2 regions of the Achromobacter aegrifaciens genome follow, and region 1 is predicted to be linked to the other one. Evidence: riboswitches for the same ligand, from Rfam matches in the RefSeq annotation. Region 1 holds a riboswitch; the other holds the start of a gene.
What was found. A riboswitch is a leader RNA that binds a small molecule or an ion and turns the genes downstream of it on or off. The one in region 1 is predicted to bind manganese.
Positions count from the first base shown of each region.

Region 2: linked by a shared signal. The riboswitch ahead of mntP (manganese efflux pump MntP) and the one ahead of HV793_RS20100 (sodium:calcium antiporter) in region 1 are both predicted to bind manganese.

Region 1 covers NZ_CADIKO010000003.1:234,428-243,472, forward strand. Annotated here, with positions in the region: gene purH (bifunctional phosphoribosylaminoimidazolecarboxamide formyltransferase/IMP cyclohydrolase) at 1-584, opposite strand, end outside; gene HV793_RS20075 (helix-turn-helix domain-containing protein) at 686-925, opposite strand; gene dusB (tRNA dihydrouridine synthase DusB) at 962-1,987, opposite strand; gene HV793_RS20085 (UbiH/UbiF/VisC/COQ6 family ubiquinone biosynthesis hydroxylase) at 2,101-3,270, opposite strand; gene HV793_RS20090 (TM2 domain-containing protein) at 3,350-3,814, shown strand; gene HV793_RS20095 (aminopeptidase P N-terminal domain-containing protein) at 3,838-5,181, opposite strand; yybP-ykoY riboswitch at 5,310-5,498, shown strand; gene HV793_RS20100 (sodium:calcium antiporter) at 5,551-6,555, shown strand; gene HV793_RS20105 (hypothetical protein) at 6,997-7,350, shown strand; gene mgtA (magnesium-translocating P-type ATPase) at 7,772-9,045, shown strand, end outside.
Region 2 covers NZ_CADIKO010000003.1:474,666-483,710, reverse strand. Annotated here, with positions in the region: gene HV793_RS21275 (M81 family metallopeptidase) at 1-591, opposite strand, end outside; gene HV793_RS21270 (MFS transporter) at 608-1,927, opposite strand; gene HV793_RS21265 (D-serine ammonia-lyase) at 1,968-3,281, opposite strand; gene HV793_RS21260 (LysR substrate-binding domain-containing protein) at 3,373-4,323, shown strand; gene mntP (manganese efflux pump MntP) at 4,367-4,939, opposite strand; yybP-ykoY riboswitch at 4,946-5,125, opposite strand; gene HV793_RS21250 (Bug family tripartite tricarboxylate transporter substrate binding protein) at 5,159-6,127, opposite strand; gene HV793_RS21245 (sulfatase family protein) at 6,179-7,762, opposite strand; gene HV793_RS21240 (LysR family transcriptional regulator) at 7,896-8,801, shown strand; gene HV793_RS21235 (DUF6389 family protein) at 8,896-9,045, shown strand, end outside.

The DNA.
Region 1 (9,045 bases):
AGGTAGGCGGCGATGGCGCCGTCGTAGGCGGCGGTGTGGGCGTAGACCTTGGAGGCCAGCGCCAGGCGCAGGCCATAGGAGGTGTTGCCGCCCTTGTCCATTTCGGCCAGCACGCGCGAATAGTCGACGGGGTCGATCACCACCGTCACGCCGCCGGCTTCGGTGCCGTGGTTCTTGGCCGCCGCGCGCAGCATGGCCGGGCCGCCGATGTCGATGTTCTCGACGGCGTCGGCGAAGGTGCAGTCCGGCTTGGCAACGGTTTCGCGGAACGGGTACAGGTTGACCACCAGCATGTCGATGCGGTCGATGCCCGCCGCCTTGATGGTGTCCATGTGCTCGGCGCTGTCGCGGCGCGCCAGCAGGCCGCCGTGGATTTTCGGGTGCAGCGTCTTGACGCGGCCATCGAGAATTTCGGGCGAACCCGTGTGGGCCGCCACTTCGGTGACGGTCAGGCCGGAGTCGGCCAGCAGCTTGGCGGTGCCGCCGGTGGACAGCAGGCGCACGCCGCGCGCAGCCAGGGCGCGGGCAAATTCAACGATGCCGGTCTTGTCGGACACCGAAAGCAGGGCGGTTTCGATTTTCATGGTGAGGGACGGAGTGGGGCGGGAGCGCCTTTCTCGTTCAGGTCGGATGGGAAATCTGGGGGAGCGGGCGGCGCGATGCGCCTGCCGCCCGCGCGCGAAAGCTATACCTGGATATTGTGCGCCAGCAACTTCTTGCGCAGGGTGTTGCGGGTGATGCCCAGCATTTCGGATGCCCGCGACTGGTTGCCGCCCGACCTTTCCAACGCCACTTCAAGCACCGGGCGCTCCACGCAGCGCATCACCATGTCCCACATGTCGTGGGGTTCGGATTCGCCCAAGTCTTCGAAATAGCGCTCCAGGCTGGCGCGCACGCATTCTTCCAGGACATCTTTCTTGCTCATTTGAGTACAGATATTTTTATGTTGGTGTTGAGGCGGTTATGCCGCCAGCAGGGCTTCTGCGACCGGCGCCGGATGGGATCCGCCGTCGCGCGAGATGAGGTCGAACCAGTCCGACACGGCCCGCCACTGGTCGCGGGTGTTGTCGATCAGATTCATGCGGGCGCAGAACGAATCCGCCCCCGGCAGGCCGTCCAGATACCAGCCTATGTGCTTGCGCGCCGTGCGTACGCCGGTGTGCTCGCCGTAAAACCGGTAATGGTCGTCGAGATGTTCGAGCAGCAGCTCGCGCATTTCCCCATAGGAGGGAGGGGCCAGTGTTTCGCCCGTGCGCAGGTAGTGGTCGATTTCGCGGAAAATCCAGGGACGGCCTTGGGCCGCCCGGCCGATCATGACCGCGTCGGCGCCAGTGTAATCCAGGACGTGCCGGGCTTTTTCGGGCGTAGTGATATCTCCGTTGGCGACAACGGGGATTTTCAGCTCGGCCTTGACGGCGCGGATAGTGTCATATTCCGCCTCGCCCGTATAGAGGTCGGCGCGGGTGCGGCCATGCAGGGTCAGGGCGGCGATGCCGGCGTTTTCGGCCATTTTCGCCACCCGCAGGGCATTGCGGCTTTCGCGGTCCCAGCCCGTGCGGGTCTTCAGGGTCACCGGCACGTCCAGCGGCGCGCAGGCGGATACCACCGCGTCCAGGATGCGGGCGATCTGGTCTTCATGGCGCAAGAGCGCCGACCCGGAGGCCACGTTGCAGACCTTCTTGACCGGGCAGCCCATGTTGATGTCGATGATCCGGGCGCCCTTGCTGGCGTTGAACACCGCCGCCTCCGCCATCATGGCAGGGTCGGCGCCGGCGATCTGCACCGAAATGGGGGCGATCTCGCCGTCATGGTTCAGGCGGCGGGAGGTTTTGACGCTATCCCACAGCTTGGGGTTGCTCGCGGCCATTTCCGAGACGGCATAGCCCGCCCCCAGCTTCTTGCAAAGCTGGCGGAAAGGACGGTCCGTCACGCCCGCCATGGGCGCGACCAGCACGTTGTTGGGAAGGGTCCATTGACCTATGCGCATGCTCACATTTTAACCGGCTCGTTCGCGCCCTCTTTGTCACCTGGAGAACAATTCGTAACAAAGGAAGGCGAAAGCAGACAACCGCCCCATTATCGGGGGCGGATAGGAAGAGTTCAGGCGCGGAAACCTTGCAGCAGATGCTGCGCCAGCGGCGCGCGCAGCGGAGAGGCCAGATCCATCCCCAATAAGGCCAGACCACAGGCGTGCTCCACCGGCGCCAGGCCGGTCGAGAAGATGCGGGGCATCAGATCGGTCAGGCCGGCGGTGATGAAGCGGTCCACGTGGCGCGCTCCGGCGAATTCCGCCAGGGCGGAGCCGGGATTGACCTCCGGGTGAGCCAGCCAGCCGGCCAGCGTCTGGGCCAGGCGGGCTGCGTCGCGCAGGCCCAGGTTCAGGCCCTGGCCTGCGACCGGATGCAGGGTTTGCGCGGCATTGCCGATGGCCGCCAGGCGGCCGTGCACCTGGGCGCGGCGGGCGCTGAGCGCCAGCGGAAAGACATGCCGGGGCGCCTGGCTGGAAAGCCGTCCCAGGCGGTCGCCGAAGGCGACGGACAGCGCCCGCGAAAACGCGGCATTATCCAGCGCCGCCAGTTCGGCCGCGCGCTCGGGCGCGCTGCACCAGACCACCGAATAGGCGTCCGGGGTCTGCGGATGCGGCAGCAGCGCCAGCGGGCCCTCGGCGGTGAAGCGCTCCCAGGCCCAGCCGCGGCGGGGCAGGGTGGCGTGCGCCGTGGTCAGCACCGCGTGCTGGTCGTAGTCGCGGCGCACGTCGACCGCGCCCGCGCCGTCGGATTGCACCGCCACCCGGCACAGCAGCGTCGTGTCGCCTTGTTCGATGCGCACGCCGTCCGCGTCCTGCATGCCGATCCGGGCGGGCGGGCCCGGCAGCACGGTGACGCCGCAGGCGGCCACGCATTCGTCCAGCTTGGCATGCAGGCCGGAATAGGCGACCACGCTGCCCAGCTGCGGCACGCCGAAATCGGTGTTCTGGATCAGCGTCCGGCCCAGCCGGCCGCGTTGCGACACATGGATGTTGCGGATGTCGGCCGAGCGTTCGGGCCAGGCATGCAGCGACTCCAGCAGCACCCGGCTGCCGTGGTTCATGGCCAGCACGCGGGGATCCGTGGCGGGCGCCGCCGCCGACGGCGCGACCGGGGCGGGCGCGCTGGCGGCAAGCAGCGCGATGCGCGCGGGGTCGGGCGCCACGCGCGCCAGCATCAGGGCCAGCACGCGGCCCACCGGGCCCGCGCCTAGAATCGCTATGTCGAAGGCGGATGAAGTCATGCCCGGATTTTAACCGTCCACTACAATCCGCAGCAGCCGGCGCGTCTTGGCGCCGTGGTCCTCTTTCCGGTCGATCGACATGACGCAGCTACAGGCCTCATCCCCGTTGTCCGCAGCTTCCGCCCGCCGCCCGCGCGGCAAGGTCGCGGTCGGGCTGCTGGCCTGCCTGTTCGGGGCGGTGGGGGCGCATTGGTGGTATCTGGGGCGCCGCCACGCCTGGCTGGTGACCGCGTACACGCTGATCAGCCTGTTCTGTGCCGTCAGCTTCTACCCTGTCTGGTACGACAACCCCGCCTTCTTCCTGGTGTTCATACCCATGGTCGACGGGTTCATCGAGAGCGCGGTGTTCTCGTTGATGCCGGACGAGAAATTCGACCGCCTCTACAACGACGGATTGGGCCGGCCGACCCAGACCGGCTGGGGGCCGGTGCTGGTTGCGATCCTGGCCTGCCTGGTCGGCGCCATCGTGTCCATGTTCGCCATCGCCATGGTGGTGGTCTACACCTGGATCGCCATGGGCTGGCTCGACGGCTACGTCTTTTAGCGCGGCTCTGGCGCGCCGCCAGCCTACTCGCGCATCAGCGCTTCGATCTCGCCGGCCTGCACCGGCACGCCGCGGGTGATGAGTTCACAGCCTTCGTCCGTGACCAGCGCGTCGTCTTCGGTGCGGATGCCGATGTTCCAGTAGGCCTCGGGCACGTCGTCAGCGGGCCGCACGTAGATGCCGGGCTCGATCGTCAGCATCATTCCCGGTTCCAGCTTGCGCCAGGGGCGTTCGGCGCCGTGGGCCGGGCCGGGCTGGCGGTAGTCGCCCACGTCGTGCACGTCCAAGCCCAGCCAGTGGCCGGTGCGGTGCATGTAGAAGCGGCTGTAGTCGCCGGATTCCAGCACCCCGTCCAGCGAGCCTTTCAAGAGTTTCAGGTCCAGCATGCCCTGCGCCAGCACGCGCAGGGCGGCCTGATGGCCGTCGTTGAAGCTGCGGCCGGGCGCCGTGGCCTGGGCGGCGGCATCCTGCGCGGCCACCGTCAGGTCGTACAGCGCGCGCTGCGGACCGCTGTAGCGGCCGTTCACCGGGAATGTCCGGGTGATGTCGCTGGCGTAGCTGTCGACCTCGCAGCCTGCGTCGATCAGCACCAGGTCGCCGTCGCGCAACACGGCTTCGCCGGCCGGGTAGTGCAGCACGCAGGCATTGGCGCCGGTGGCCACGATGCTGTTGTAGGCCACCGATTGCGCGCCGTGGCGGCGGAACTCGTACAGCAGTTCGGCCTCGATCTCGTATTCCCGCATGCCGGCGCGGGCGACGCGCATGGCGCGCACGTGGGCGCCGGCGGAGATCTTGGCCGCGCGCCGCATGGCCGCGATTTCCGTGGCGTCCTTGATCAGCCGCATCTCGGCCAGCAGCGGCCGGATGTCCTGTTGGCGCGAGGGCGGCGCATGGCCGCCGCGGCCAGCCTCGCGCGCCGCGGCCAGCCAGCGGTGCAGGCGCCCGTCGCTGCGCTTGTCGCCCGCCAGTGGAGCGTACAAGGTGGCATGGTCCTGCAGCAGCGCAGGCATCAGTTCGTCCAGCGCATCGAGCGGATGGGCGTCGTCGAAGCCGAAATGCGCGGCAGCCGCCTCGGGGCCGAAGCGCTTGCCCTCCCATATTTCATGTTCGATGTGGCGGGGGCGGCAGAAGAGCAGGGCGCGGTCGGTCGCACCGGCGGTCAGCACCAGCCAGGCGCCGGGTTCGGTGAAGCCGGTCAGGTAGAAGAAGTCGCTGTCGTGCCGGTATGGATATTCCGCGTCGCGGTTGCGCGTGGCTTCCGGGGCGGTCGCCAGTATGGCGATGCCGCCGCCCTCCGCGCGCATCTGCGCCATCAGGCGTTGGCGCCGCGCGGCGTAAGGGGCGATGTCGTCGGGAGGCAGGCTCATGGCGGACTGGGGCGCGAACCCCGGCAGGGTGAGGATGCCGTTTACTTTACCTGCCATCCCCTGCTTGCGACAGCCCGCAAGGGGCGCACTGAATTCGCTGGACCGCGCAGGCCAAGCTGCTACAATCGCCGCTCTGTCATTGGGGAGTAGCCATCCTTTGTCCCCACAAAGGAGCTAGCGTCAACAGACTTGGTGGTTCAGCGCCGCGCAGCAGCCGCTAGAACTCCATGGCGCTAGTAGCGGTATCCATGCACGGCGGCACCCGCCGCATGGATCAGCCAGGCGAGACCTTTGGCCGCGTTGCGTTCACCCCAGCCGGGCGAGCCGCGACGTCGCGCCAATTGGTTTCTGCTCGTCCGGCTCGCCCATATGTTTCTCACCCTGTTCCTGTTTTTCCTGTCAGCGGCAGTGATCTACTTCGCCTGCGAGTTCTTCGTGAACGGCGTCGAATGGGTCGGCCATCGCTTCCAGCTTGGCGCCACCGCCACCGGCACCGTGCTGGCCGCGTTCGGTACGGCCTTGCCGGAAAGTGCCGTGACCTTCATGGCTGTCGTGTTTGGCGAGACCCCCGAGCAAAAAGACATAGGCGTCGGTGCCGCCATGGGCGGCCCGCTGGTGCTGGCGACGCTGGCGTATGCGGTGGTTGGCCTGGCTCTGTGGCGCTCGCGCCGCGGGCGGGCCACGCAGGCGGACTGTATCAACGCGGACCAGCGCAGGCTGGCCCGCGACCAGGCCTGGTTCATGGGCATCTTCATCTTCAAGGTGGGCCTGGGCCTGCTGGCCTTTGCCTGGAAGCCCTGGTTGGGCATCCTGTTCCTGGCCACCTACGGCCTTTACGTCAAGCGCGAGCTCAGCAACGACGAGGAGAGCCTGGACAGCGAGGACCTCGAACCGCTGAAGCTGCGCCCGCGCGACGAGGATCCGAGCATGTTCTGGGCAGTCACGCAGACGGTGCTGGCCCTGGTCGTGATCGCCGGGGCATCGCATGTGTTCGTGAACCAGATCGAGTTGCTGGGCGTGGCGATGGGCGCATCGCCTCATGTGGCCGCGCTGTTGCTGGCGCCGGTGGCGACCGAGCTGCCGGAAATCATGAACGCGCTGATCTGGGTGCGCCAGGGCAAGGAACGGCTGGCGCTGGCCAATATTTCGGGCGCCATGATGATTCAGGCGACCATCCCAAGCGCGCTGGGTATCTTCATGACGCCCTGGCTGCTGGACGGTCCCCTGCTCGCGGCAGGCCTGTTCACGATGCTGTCGATCGGCCTGCTGTGGCTCCGTTTCCGCCGCTCGGCCATGAGCGTGCCGGCGTTGTCGGCCGTGGGGGGCCTGTATGCCGTGTTCGCAGCCTATCTGGGCTGGCATTTCTACGTCTGACGGCGTTTAGTGCGCGGGGCTTGGGGCCCCGCGTTTTTTTCCGCATTCAGGCTCGATTTAGCGCCAAAAGCCTTGTCCATAAGTGGAAACCCGCGTAAAATCTTGCCCGTTATCCATCCCAGGAGCAGTCTTCGTGAATACCGATTCCGGCGAAAGTTGTCGATCTTGCATCGACGTCGCTGTTTAACAGGTCCACGCAGAACTCCGTCTGCCGCAGCCTGTTGAACAGGTTGCGGTTGTATCCCAAGCTCCAGGCGCAAGCCCGGGCAATCGCGCAAGCCAGCGGCTTGCCGGGAAACTCCCCAACATAAACCGCCAGAACCGCCGCTTCAGCCGCAGCGTCAGCGTTCGCGCACGTTTTTCTCGTGCCTGTCCGCCACGCGCAGCGCGCATGCGCGCGTATTCGCGATCACGCTCCCCATTCTTGCAATGGAGGTCGTTATGCGTTTCTTCGACTTGTTCCTACGCCGCGCCGGCGTGGACCGCGCCACCGCCCTGGGCCGCCGCCGCGGCACTTCGCGCCTGACGGTCATCTGTCCGCGCGACGAACTGGGCGCCTTGCGCAAGCAGATCTGCCTGGACTTCAGCGCCGCCGGCCTGGACGTCTCGCAAGTGCAGATCGACCAGGGCCGGGATCCTGGCATGGCATCCGCCTGCATCACCGTCAATTGCCCCCCGGAGCTGCGGGGCGAACTGATGTCGCAGGCGCGCCGCCTGAGCGCCAATCCCGCCGTGCGCCACGTGCATTTCGGCACCCAGACCACGACGCCGGCCGCGCAGGCCGCGCTGGCCTGAAGCCATCCTTTCTTCCACAGGAGAGATCATGCCCAGTGCCTTAGACCCCGAGCCTCGATTGCGCCCAGTGCGCGGCGCCGGCATGCCTGTCTGACCTGTCTCCTCGCTGCGAGCCGACAGGCAGGATAGTCATCCTGGCCCGTACGGAGTCCGCAGCCAAGAATCACCGGCCTGGCCCACGTCGCGTGCGCCTCTGCCGCCGGCGCCGATTCCTCCGCTAGCTCCCATCCGTTTTCCGCACCCGGCGCATTTCATGCGATCCGGATACCGGCAACATTGCCCCGGCGCCTGCGCACGCCTGTACGCGGCGGTTTGACGGCTTTCTGCGCGAAAGCCGCGGACCACTGCTGCCCGCGCGCAGCCAGCAGAGGGCAGGGTCGTCCGTGTCTCCAACAACTACACGTACAACCGGAGCACTCCGATGTTCAAGTTTCTCAAGTCCTTCTTTACGTCGGCGGCGGGCCTGCGCCATAGCGCCAGACACTTCCGCCGTTCGCCCATGCCGGAACGCGGCGTCGCGACCGCCGCGGCGTCTTCCGACACCGCGCGCCATGCCAACCGCCAGATGCTGGACCTGTCGCGCATGGGCTTCGGCGCCCTGTTCGCCCTGTTCGGCAGCAGCCGCGGCGGGCTGTCCGAGGCCCAGGCGCAGACCGCGCGCGAACGCTACGGCGCCAACGAGGTCGACCACGAAAAGCCGCTCTCCTGGTACACGCATCTGTGGCTGTCCTATCGGAATCCGTTCAACCTGCTTCTGACCGCGCTGGCGGCGCTGTCCTGGCTCACCGACGTGCGCATGGCCGTGCCTGACGACCAGTCCTGGACAGCGGTATTCATCATCGGCGCCATGGTGCTCATCTCCACCGTGCTGCGGTTTGCGCAGGAACAGCGCTCCAGCCGCGCCGCCGAGGCGCTCAAGGCCATGGTGCAGAACACCGCCACCGTGCTGCGCAGCGACCCGGCGACCCAGGCCGAGGGCGATGCCCGCCGCTATTTCGGCGTGGCGCTGCATGTCAGCGGCTCGCGCCAGATCGAGGTGCCGCTGGCGGAGCTGGTGCCGGGCGACGTGGTGCTGCTGTCCGCGGGCGACATGATTCCCGCCGACTGCCGCATCCTGAATGCCAAGGACCTGTTCATCGCGCAGGCCGCGCTGACGGGCGAATCGCTGCCTGTCGAAAAGTACGCCACGCAGCGCAGCGAGACCGCCAACGCGCTGGAACTTGAGAACATGGCGTTCATGGGTACCAACGTGGTCAGCGGCTCGGGCAGCGCCCTGGTGGTCGCCACGGGCTCGCGCAGCTACTTCGGCCAATTGGCCGGGCGCGTCACGCAGACCAGCCGTGCGCCGACCCAGTTCCAGCAGGGCATCAACCGCGTGAGTTGGGTGCTGATCCGTTTCATGCTGGTCATGGCGCCCATCGTCATGCTGATCAACGGCTTTACCAAGGGCGACTGGATGGAGGCGCTGCTGTTCGCGCTGGCCATCGCCGTGGGCCTGACGCCCGAAATGCTGCCCATGATCGTCACGGCCACCCTGGCCAAGGGCGCCGTGCGCATGTCGCGCCGCAAGGTCGTGGTCAAGCGGCTGGACGCGATCCAGAACCTGGGCGCGATGAACGTGCTGTGCACGGACAAGACCGGCACCCTGACCCAGGACCGCATCGTGCTGGAGCGCCACACCGACGTCTACGGCGC
Region 2 (9,045 bases), 240 kb from region 1:
GGTTGCCGGCTTGAGGCGGCCGCCGATGATCTCGAGCAACAGCGCCACCGCCTCGACCGCTCGGTCGTGAAAGTCAGTATGCGGATACAGCTTGCAAGGCAAGGTCAGATCGCAAGCCTGCCGCATGGCCTCGGTCATGTTGCCATGGAGGTCATAGACAGCGGCAATCGGGACATCGGCGCCAACCAGCTGGCGGACCGCCAGGCACAGATCGCCTTCGATGTCCTCGATGCCATCGGCGACGCCGGCGCCATGCAGCGCCAGCAACACTCCGTCGACAGGCAGAGCGGCGCGGATGCCGTCCAGGATTCTGCGCTTCATGTCGGCGTAGGCCTGGGCCTCGATCGTGCCCGAGGGCGTGGCCTGGCCGACGAAGGTGCAGATCAGTTCGGCGCCCGTCTGCCTGGCGCCTTCGATGAAGCCGCCGACCTGGTGATTCGATTTGTCGAAGGCTTGCAGTATCTCGTCCCCGCCGTACTGCTCGAACGCGCGTAACGGCGTCTGGCCGGCGACCTCGGCGGCATAAGTATTGGTTTCATGGATCAGGCCGGCGACGGCGAGTCGCGGCGCGGCATCTTTAACGTTTTCCATGGCGTATTCCTTGCCTTCAGCGATTGACTTTCTTGGGGTCGAAGCTCAGCGCAATCAAGGCGCTGACCAGAAGCGAACCCGCGATGATGTAGATGGCTGGCGCGGTGCTGTGATAGATGTCGCGGATCCAGCCGATCAGGTAGGGGCTGACGAAGCCGCCCAGATTGGCCAGGCTGTTGATGATGCCGATCGACGCAGCCGCGGTGGCCCCGCCCAGGAAGGCGGTGGGCAGCGTCCACATGATGGGAGAAAAGCTGATGATGCCGGCGGCGGCCACCGACAACGAGATGACGGCCAGCGTCAGGTTGGTGCCGGCGGACACGCTGGCGACCAGCCCCGCCGCGCCGAGCACCAGGATGAAGACCAGGTGCCAGCGGCGTTCGCGGCGCAGGTCCGAACTGCGCCCGACCAGGACCATCGCCACCATGGCGACCAGATACGGAATGGCGCTCAGCAGGCCGATGCGCAAGCCGCCCTCGGCGCCGGCATCCTTGATCAGCGTGGGCAGATAAAAGCCCAGCGTGTACAGCGCCATCATCGCCGGAAAGGTCATGGCGACGATCTTCCAGATGCGCGCGTCGCGCAGCGCCTGCAGCAGCGGCATGTGCTCGCGGCCCGCGTTGTCGGCAGCGATGTCCCGCTCGATCAGCTGGCGTTGTTCCGGCGTGAGCCACGCGGCATCCTGTACGCGGTTGGTCAGGATCAGCAGCACGCCGATGGCCAGCGGAATGGTGGGCAGCGCTTCCAACACGAACAGCCATTGCCAGCCGGGGTGTCCGCCGACCAGATGGAATCGTTCCATGATCCAGCCCGACAGCGGGTTGCCGATAAGACCGGCCACCGGTATGCCGGCCTGGAAGATCGCCGTCATCTTGGCGCGGCGGCGGTTGGGAAACCAATAGGTCAGGTAAAGGATCACGCCAGGGTAGAACCCGGCCTCGGCCACGCCCAGCAGAAAGCGCACCGTGTAGAACTGCCAGGGCGCGGTGACGAAGGCCATGATGCCGGACAGGATGCCCCAGGAGATCATGATCCGCGCGATCCACAGGCGCGCGCCCACGCGGTGCATGATCAGGTTGCTGGGCACCTCGAACAACATGTAGCCGATGAAGAACAATCCCGCGCCCAGGCCATAGGCAGCCTCACTGAACTGCAGGTCGGCCAGCATGTTCAGCTTGGCGATGCCGATGTTGATGCGGTCCAGGTACGCGACCACGTAGCAGAGCATCAGAAAGGGAATGAACCGCAGCGCGACCTTTCTGTAGGTCGCGTCTTCAAAGGCTTGCTGGTCCGGGCGCGGTGCGCGGCCGGCGGGGAGGGTTGCACTTCCGCTCACGGGTTTTCTCCTTGGTATGTCGTTTTTTGGGTGCTGCGGCTTATGCCGCGCGGCGCTGGCTGAGTTTCCTGGCGTGCTCCTGGAAGCCGTGCAGCGCTTCAGGGGGCACCAGCGAACCGCCGGTGGCCCAGATGACATGAGTGGCTGCGGACATATCGGTGCCCGACGCATAGACCTGCCCTGCGGCAGAGTCCAGCCAGCCAGGCCCCGAGACCGCGGCCGCGGCCGACGGCTCGACCTCGACGCCCAGGGTGTCTTTCAGCGCCAGCAGGTTCAGGTAGAGCTCGTCATCCGACACGGTGAAGACGCCGCCTAGCTGGGGCCTCATCAGCGACGCCACCAGTTCGGAAGCCTGGCCCACGGCCAGGCCATCGGCCTCGGTGCGGTTGTCCAGGCCGATGTCGTAGACCGACACGGGGGAATCCGCGCCCGATGCCAGTTGCACCAGAAAACACGGCGACGCGACGGGTTCGGCGAAGAAGCAATGCACGTTGGGGCCGAACAGCGCCTTCAGGCCATGGCTGATGCCGCCCGGCGCGCCGCCGACGCCGCAGGGGATGTACACGAACAGAGGGTGTGCCGCATCGACCACGCGCCCTGCTTCAGCCAGTTGCCGCGCCAGTCCGCGGGCCGCTGCGGCATAGCCGAAGAACAGCAGCTCGGATTGCTCATCGTCGACGAAATGGCTGCGGGGCGCGGCCAGCGCCTGCGCCCGCCCGGCCGCGACGGCCTCGGCATAGTCGCCGGCATGCTCCACCACGCGCACGCCACGTTTGCGCAAGCGGTCCTTCTTCCATTCCTTGGCATCGGCGGACATATGCACCACGGCATCGAATCCCAGCGCGGCGGCCATGACGCCGATGCTCATGCCCAGGTTGCCGGTGCTGCCCACGGTCACGGCATACTGGCTGAACAAGGCGCGAGCCTGCGGCGTCGCCATGATGCGCCTGTCCGTCGCCTCATCCTTGAGCAGGCCGTGCTCCAACGCGATCGACTCGGCAATGGCCAGCACTTCGTGAAAGCCGCCGCGCGCCTTGATGGACCCGGCGACTGGCAGTTCATCATCGCGCTTGAGATACCAGCTGCCCGACACATCCCCGGCGCCCAGCGCCTGCTGCAAGGCTTTGGCGGGCATCAGCCGGGACTCGATATGCCCGCCCGCAGCGGCAAGCTCGGGAAACAGCGCGGCCAGCAGCGGCGCGCAACGCGCCAGGCGGTTTTCGGCCTCATCGATCAGGGCCAGGGACGGCGCGGAGCCGGGCAAGAGCCCTCCCCTAGCCGGGTTGAGCCATAGCAAAGGCGTTCTTGATTGAAGATTTTCTAATAGCTGAGGATCGAAATTGGCGGTCATCATGGACTTGCGGGTTGATGGTTCGGCGCAAATCGTAGATTCCGAAGGCATGCAAGAATAGCGATCATTTCTAATTCAGCCATTAGTTTGACTTATGTCTGCCCATTTCGACTCGACACTCCTGGGAACCCTGCGGTGTTTTGACATGGCCGGCCGCCATCTCAGCTTCACCAGGGCGGCGTCGGCCATGAACCTCACGCAAAGCGCGGTGAGCCAGCAGATCCGGCAGTTGGAAGACCGCCTGGGCTACCTGTTGTTTGTCCGCCAGCAACGCGGCCTGAAGTTCACGCCCAAGGGCGAATCGCTGTACACGACGGTCAGCCGTGCGCTTGGCGACATTCAGCAGGAAATCGAGCGGCTGGGCTTGCCGGCGTCCGCGCTGCAGGTCAATTGCCTGCCGTCGTTCGCGCTGCAATGGCTGATGCCGCGCCTGACGGAATTCCATCGCCTACAGCCGGAGGTATCAGTCCGGTTGAAGGCGGAGTTCCAACTGCTGGACCGCAAGCTGATGGAGGAAGAAGACATAGACCTCGCCATCCGCTATGACCCGGCGCACTACAGCCATTTACAGGCGGACGCCTTGCTGGACGAGTATCTGCTCGTGGTCGCAACGCCCGAATACCTGGCCGCGCACCCCGCGTTTCGCACCGGCAAATCGCTCGACGGCGTCGAGTTCCTGCACGACGCCTCTCCTTGGGTCGGCGCCGCGGAGTTCATCGAGTGGCGCACCTGGATGCAAGCGCATCGGCCGGGGTGGATCCGCCACCTGGACGGGCCGCAGTTCAATCTGGCCAGCCTGGCCATTGGCGCCGCGCTGAATCACCAGGGCGTGGCTATCGGGCGCAGCGCGATGGTCTACGACGAACTGCGCAGCGGACGGTTGGTAGACGTGTTCGGCAAGCACGTGCCCGCGCCGGCGCGCTATGTGCTGCTGTCGCGCCGGCCTGAAGAGCGGCGCACCCGGATCTTTTCCGAGTGGTTGAAATCCGAGTGCCGCAACTTCGACAGCGCGCGTTCGGCCTTGATCGGGGGTACTCGCGGATAAGCATCATCCGCGGAGCCGACGAGCGCCGCCTTCCCATGCGGCGTCAAGCCGCTGCTGCGCTCAGATGCTCATAAAGTATTGCCGCGCCTATACCGATCAGCGCGACTCCACCCAGGATCTCGGCCCGCTTCCCGGCGACGCTGCCCAGCACGCGTCCGAGCATCACGCCTATCGTCACCATCAGCGTCGTGGCCAAGCCGATGGCGATGGCCGCCACCACGATGTTCACATCCACGAACGCCAGGCCCACGCCGACCGCCATGGCGTCGATGCTGGTGGCCAGGCCCGTAGCCGCCAGCAGCCAGAAGGAATGCCGGGTGACGGGCGCGGCGTCCTCGTCCTCTTCCTTGAGGCCGTTGCGTATCATCAGCAAACCCAGAATACAGAGCATCGCGAACGCGATCCAATGGTCCCAGGCGATCACATACTTTGCCGCGACCGAGCCCAGTCCCCAACCTATCACCGGCGTGATGGCTTCGATCACGCCGAAGATCAGCCCTGTGCGCAGGGCCTCCGGAAATCGGGGCTTGTAGAGCGCGGCGCCTTTGCTGATGGCCGCGGCGAACGCGTCCGTGGACATGGCGAACGCGAGAACGATGATGGCGATGGGATTCATTGGAGTGGGGATCCTGCTGGGCGGAAACGGCACGGATCCTCCGCGCCGCCCGGCATCGCGCGAAAAATCCGTGGTCTCGCCAAGCATGGATGCCGCTTGCGCCATGGCCGAGGAAGCCAAGAATGTTGACGCAAGCCCCTGCGGTACTGGCCGCAGGGAGGCTACTCCCCAAAGAGTGAAACCAGTCTAGCAGAGCCTGCTGACCGGCGTGTTACAGCGCTATTCCCCGCGTATTCCCGCCTTCGCGATCACCTCTTTCCAGCCCTTGGCCTCCCTGTCCACCCATGCCTGTGCCCGCGCCTTGCCTGCGAACGGCCCGCGCATGCCCAGCACGGCCATGCTCTGCTGGAACTCCGGCATGGCGTAGACCTTGGCCAGCGCGTCTTCCCAGACCTGCGCGACCTCCTTGGGCGTGCCCTTGGGCGCCATGACCAGGAAGGCGAACGACACGTCGTAGTCTTTCAAGCCAGCCACGCCCGACTGCGCCGCCGTGGGGACTTCAGGCAGGTCGGCGTCGCGTTCCTTGCCCGACACCGCCAAGGCCTTCAGCTTGCCTGCCCGTACATGCGGCAGGACGCCGGGCGTGGCAAGAAAGGCGGCCTGTATCTGATCGCCCAGCAGCGCGTTCACGGCAGGCGCGTTGCCGCGATATGGCACATGCGCGACTTCCATGCCAGCCGCGAGACGGAGCTTTTCGAAGGCCAGGTTGCCGGGACTGCCGTAGCCGGCTGAGGCATAGGTGATGCGATTGGCCTTGGCGTAGCGCAGGAATTCGTCCAGCGTATTGATGCCGAGTTCGGGGCGCACCGCCAGCGCCAGGCCGAAGGAGCCGGCCAGGCTCAGCGGTTCCAGCCGCTGGGTGACGTCCTTGTCCAAGCCTTTGAAAATGTATGGGTTGACGGTCATGAGCGTGTCCAGCGTCATCAGCAGCGTGTAGCCGTCGGGCGCGGCCTGGGCCACGGACTGGGCGCCGATGTTGCCGGACGCGCCAGAGCGGTTTTCGACGACGATGGTCTGGCCCAGGATCTTGCCGGCATGCTGCGCGATGGCGCGGGCTTCCAGGTCCAGCGGGCCCGCGGGCGGGAAGTTGACGATGAGGCGCACGGGACGCGACGGATAGTCGGACGCCACCGCGACCGAGGTTGCGGCCACGAGCAGCGCCGTACAGAGCAACAAGGACTTGATCATGCTTTTCTCCTGGATGGCGCCAACCCGCAGGCAGGCGCCGTGGCGGCGGAATCAGGCGATGGCGGTGGGGTGCGGGCTGGTCTCGGCGTGCCGGATCATGCTGCGCGACAGTTCCAGCAGCAGTTCTGCGCGCAACGCGCCGGCGGCGGGGTCGTCCCACAGGTTGCGCAGTTCGTGGGGGTCTTCTTGTAGATCGTAGAGTTCGCCCCAGGCGGCATCGGCATAGACGCTGAGCCTGTGGCGCGGCGTCTGCAAGGTACGCATGCGGGTGCGGCCGGGAAAGCCGAACATGGTGCGCTGGCCCTCTTCCTCGATCAGCACCGCGTCGCGCACGCGCTCGGTCTCGCCCGACATGAGCGGCAGCAACGATGCGCCCTGCATGCCGTTGTAGGCAGGCAGGCCCGCGCGCGCCAGCACGGTAGCGGGGATGTCGGCGGTGGAACACAGCGCCTGGCTGCGCGCAGCGACGGGCGCCGCCTGCGGATCGCGCCAGATGAAGGGCGTGCGGATCAGGCTCTGATAATGGATCGGCCCCTTGAGCAGCAGTTGGTGGTCGCCGAAGTAGTCGCCATGATCGCTGGTGAAGATGACGATGGTGTTGTGGTCCAGCCCGGTCGCGCGCAGCGCCCGCATGACGCGGCCGATGGTGGCGTCGATATGGCTGATGGAGCCGTAGTTCAGCGCGATGGCCTCGCGCGCCTCGCGCTCGGTGCAGGCAAAGATGGCGGGCGTGTGCTTGACGGCCTTGCCCTGATTGCGCTGCTGGTGCATCCAGGCTACGTGAGGCGGCGGCTGGTGGCCCGGCGCGGCGCTGGCGTGGAACGACTCGGGCAGGGTCACGTCTTCCGGGCGGTACATGTCCCAGTACTTGCCGTGAGGCGTGAAAGGATGATGCGGATCGGGAAACGAGCACTGGATGAAGAAGGGCTTGCCGTTGGCCGCGTTGTCGCGCAACTGCGCGATGGTCTGGTCGCCGATGTAGGCGGTGGTGGAGCATTCTTCCGGCACGCGGGTGCGCCAGGCCTGATGATGCTCTGGCAGCACATAGCCGGGCGCGGGCAGGGCATGCTCGGGCCCCCACAGGCGCCGCGCCTCGGGATGTTCGCGGGCCAGCCAGCGCTCGTAATGGCCCCAGACCTGGTCGCCGTGATCCACCGCCAGCGCCACGCGCTCGAAGCCGTAGAACGGCGTCTGCAGATCATGCCCAGGATCCGTGCGCCACAGCGGGCCCCATTCCTGATCGTAGTTGCCGGGCTCGACGGTCCAGGCCTCGCCGTGCGCGCCGTCGCTCGCCGGCGGCCAGACGGCGGGCTTGCCGGTCATGTTCTGCAAGTGCGACTTGCCGATCAATGCGGTGGAATAGCCCGCGCCGCGCAAGCGGTCGACGAACGTGGTGGCGCGCTGCGACAGCGGAATTCCGTTGTGGCGCACGCCATGCACCGAGGGCATGCGGCCCGTCATCAGGGTGGCGCGGTTGGGCATGCAGATGGGCGACGCCACATAGAAGCGGTCCGCCGACCACCCCTGCCCCGCCAACGCGTCCAGCTCCGGCGTGCGCAGCATGGGGTTGCCATAGCTGCCCAGATGGTCCGCGCGCTGCTGATCCGTGATGAATAGCAGGAAATTCGGCTGCATCGTGTCTCCTCGCCGCCAGCTTTGCGCCGGCTTGGCTCTGTTGTCAGGCCATTATGTGTAGAGGAGACATAAATTGATAATGAATTAATATTACCGAGCCATAACTCTGCATTTATGTCTCAAGGATGCCCGCATGGACTGGACCCACCGCATCCGCCTGCGCCACCTGGCCATCCTGGTGCGCCTGTGCGAAACCCGCAACCTGAGCCAGGTCGCGTCGGAACTCAACATCACACAGCCGGCGCTGTCGAAGTGGCTGAAGGACCTGGAAGCAGACATCGGCCTGACGCTGTTCGAGCGCCACGCGCGCGGCATCGAACCCACGCTGTATGGACTGGAACTGCGCACGCATGCGCGCGAGATCCTGGGCAAGCTGGGCCGCGCCCAGGACTCCATGGCGCAGCTGGCCCGCGGCGCCACCGGCACGCTGGCAGTGGGCGTTACGCCCAATATCGCGCCGGTGCTGCTGCCGCCCAGCATCCGGCGCTTTCGCGAACGCTATCCGCGCGTGCTGCTGCGCCTGGCCGAGAACACGCTGGACTACCTGCTGCCGCTGATGCAGGAAGGCACGTTCGACGTGCTGGTGGGACGCCTGGAACAGCACTCGCTGCCGCGCAACCTGCACTACGAAGAGTTGTACGGCGAGCCCATCTGCCTGGCCGTGGGCACGGCGCATCCGCTGGCGAACAAGCGCAAGGTGACATGGGAGGACGTGCAGGAATACCCCTGGATCGCGCCCGGCGCTTCAACACCGATGCGGATACGCATCGATTACGAACTGGCGCTGGCCGGCCAGCCCGCGCCCTGGCATCAGGTGGAATCGTCGTCGGTGCTGGTCAACCTGGCGCTATTGGACGGATCGGATCTGGTACTGCCGATCTCCGAGCGGCTGGCAAAGCATTTCGCCAAGCAGCACATGATCAAGGTATTGCCGCTGGCGATGCGCAGCCGCGGGATTACAGGCATGGTGTGGCGAGACGCCGCGCTGGCCTCGGAACATGCGGCGTACTTCATGGAGTGCCTGCGGCTGGCGCGGTGACGGCGACAGGAAATGGCAGATAATCCACGGCACTCCCTGCCGCCTCTCCAGAGGTCGGCGACAAAATGCGCCAACCAGTCCTGAACGGAATGCCATGAACCGATCCGAATACGAAACCGAACTGCTGCGCATCCTGCGCGCCCACGACGCCGCGGCGCGCGCCACACTGACAGCGCTGATCGCCGCCCTGCCGCCCAAGGCGCGCGAGATCCACTTCGTGGTGTTCCCCGACCAGGACGGCGAA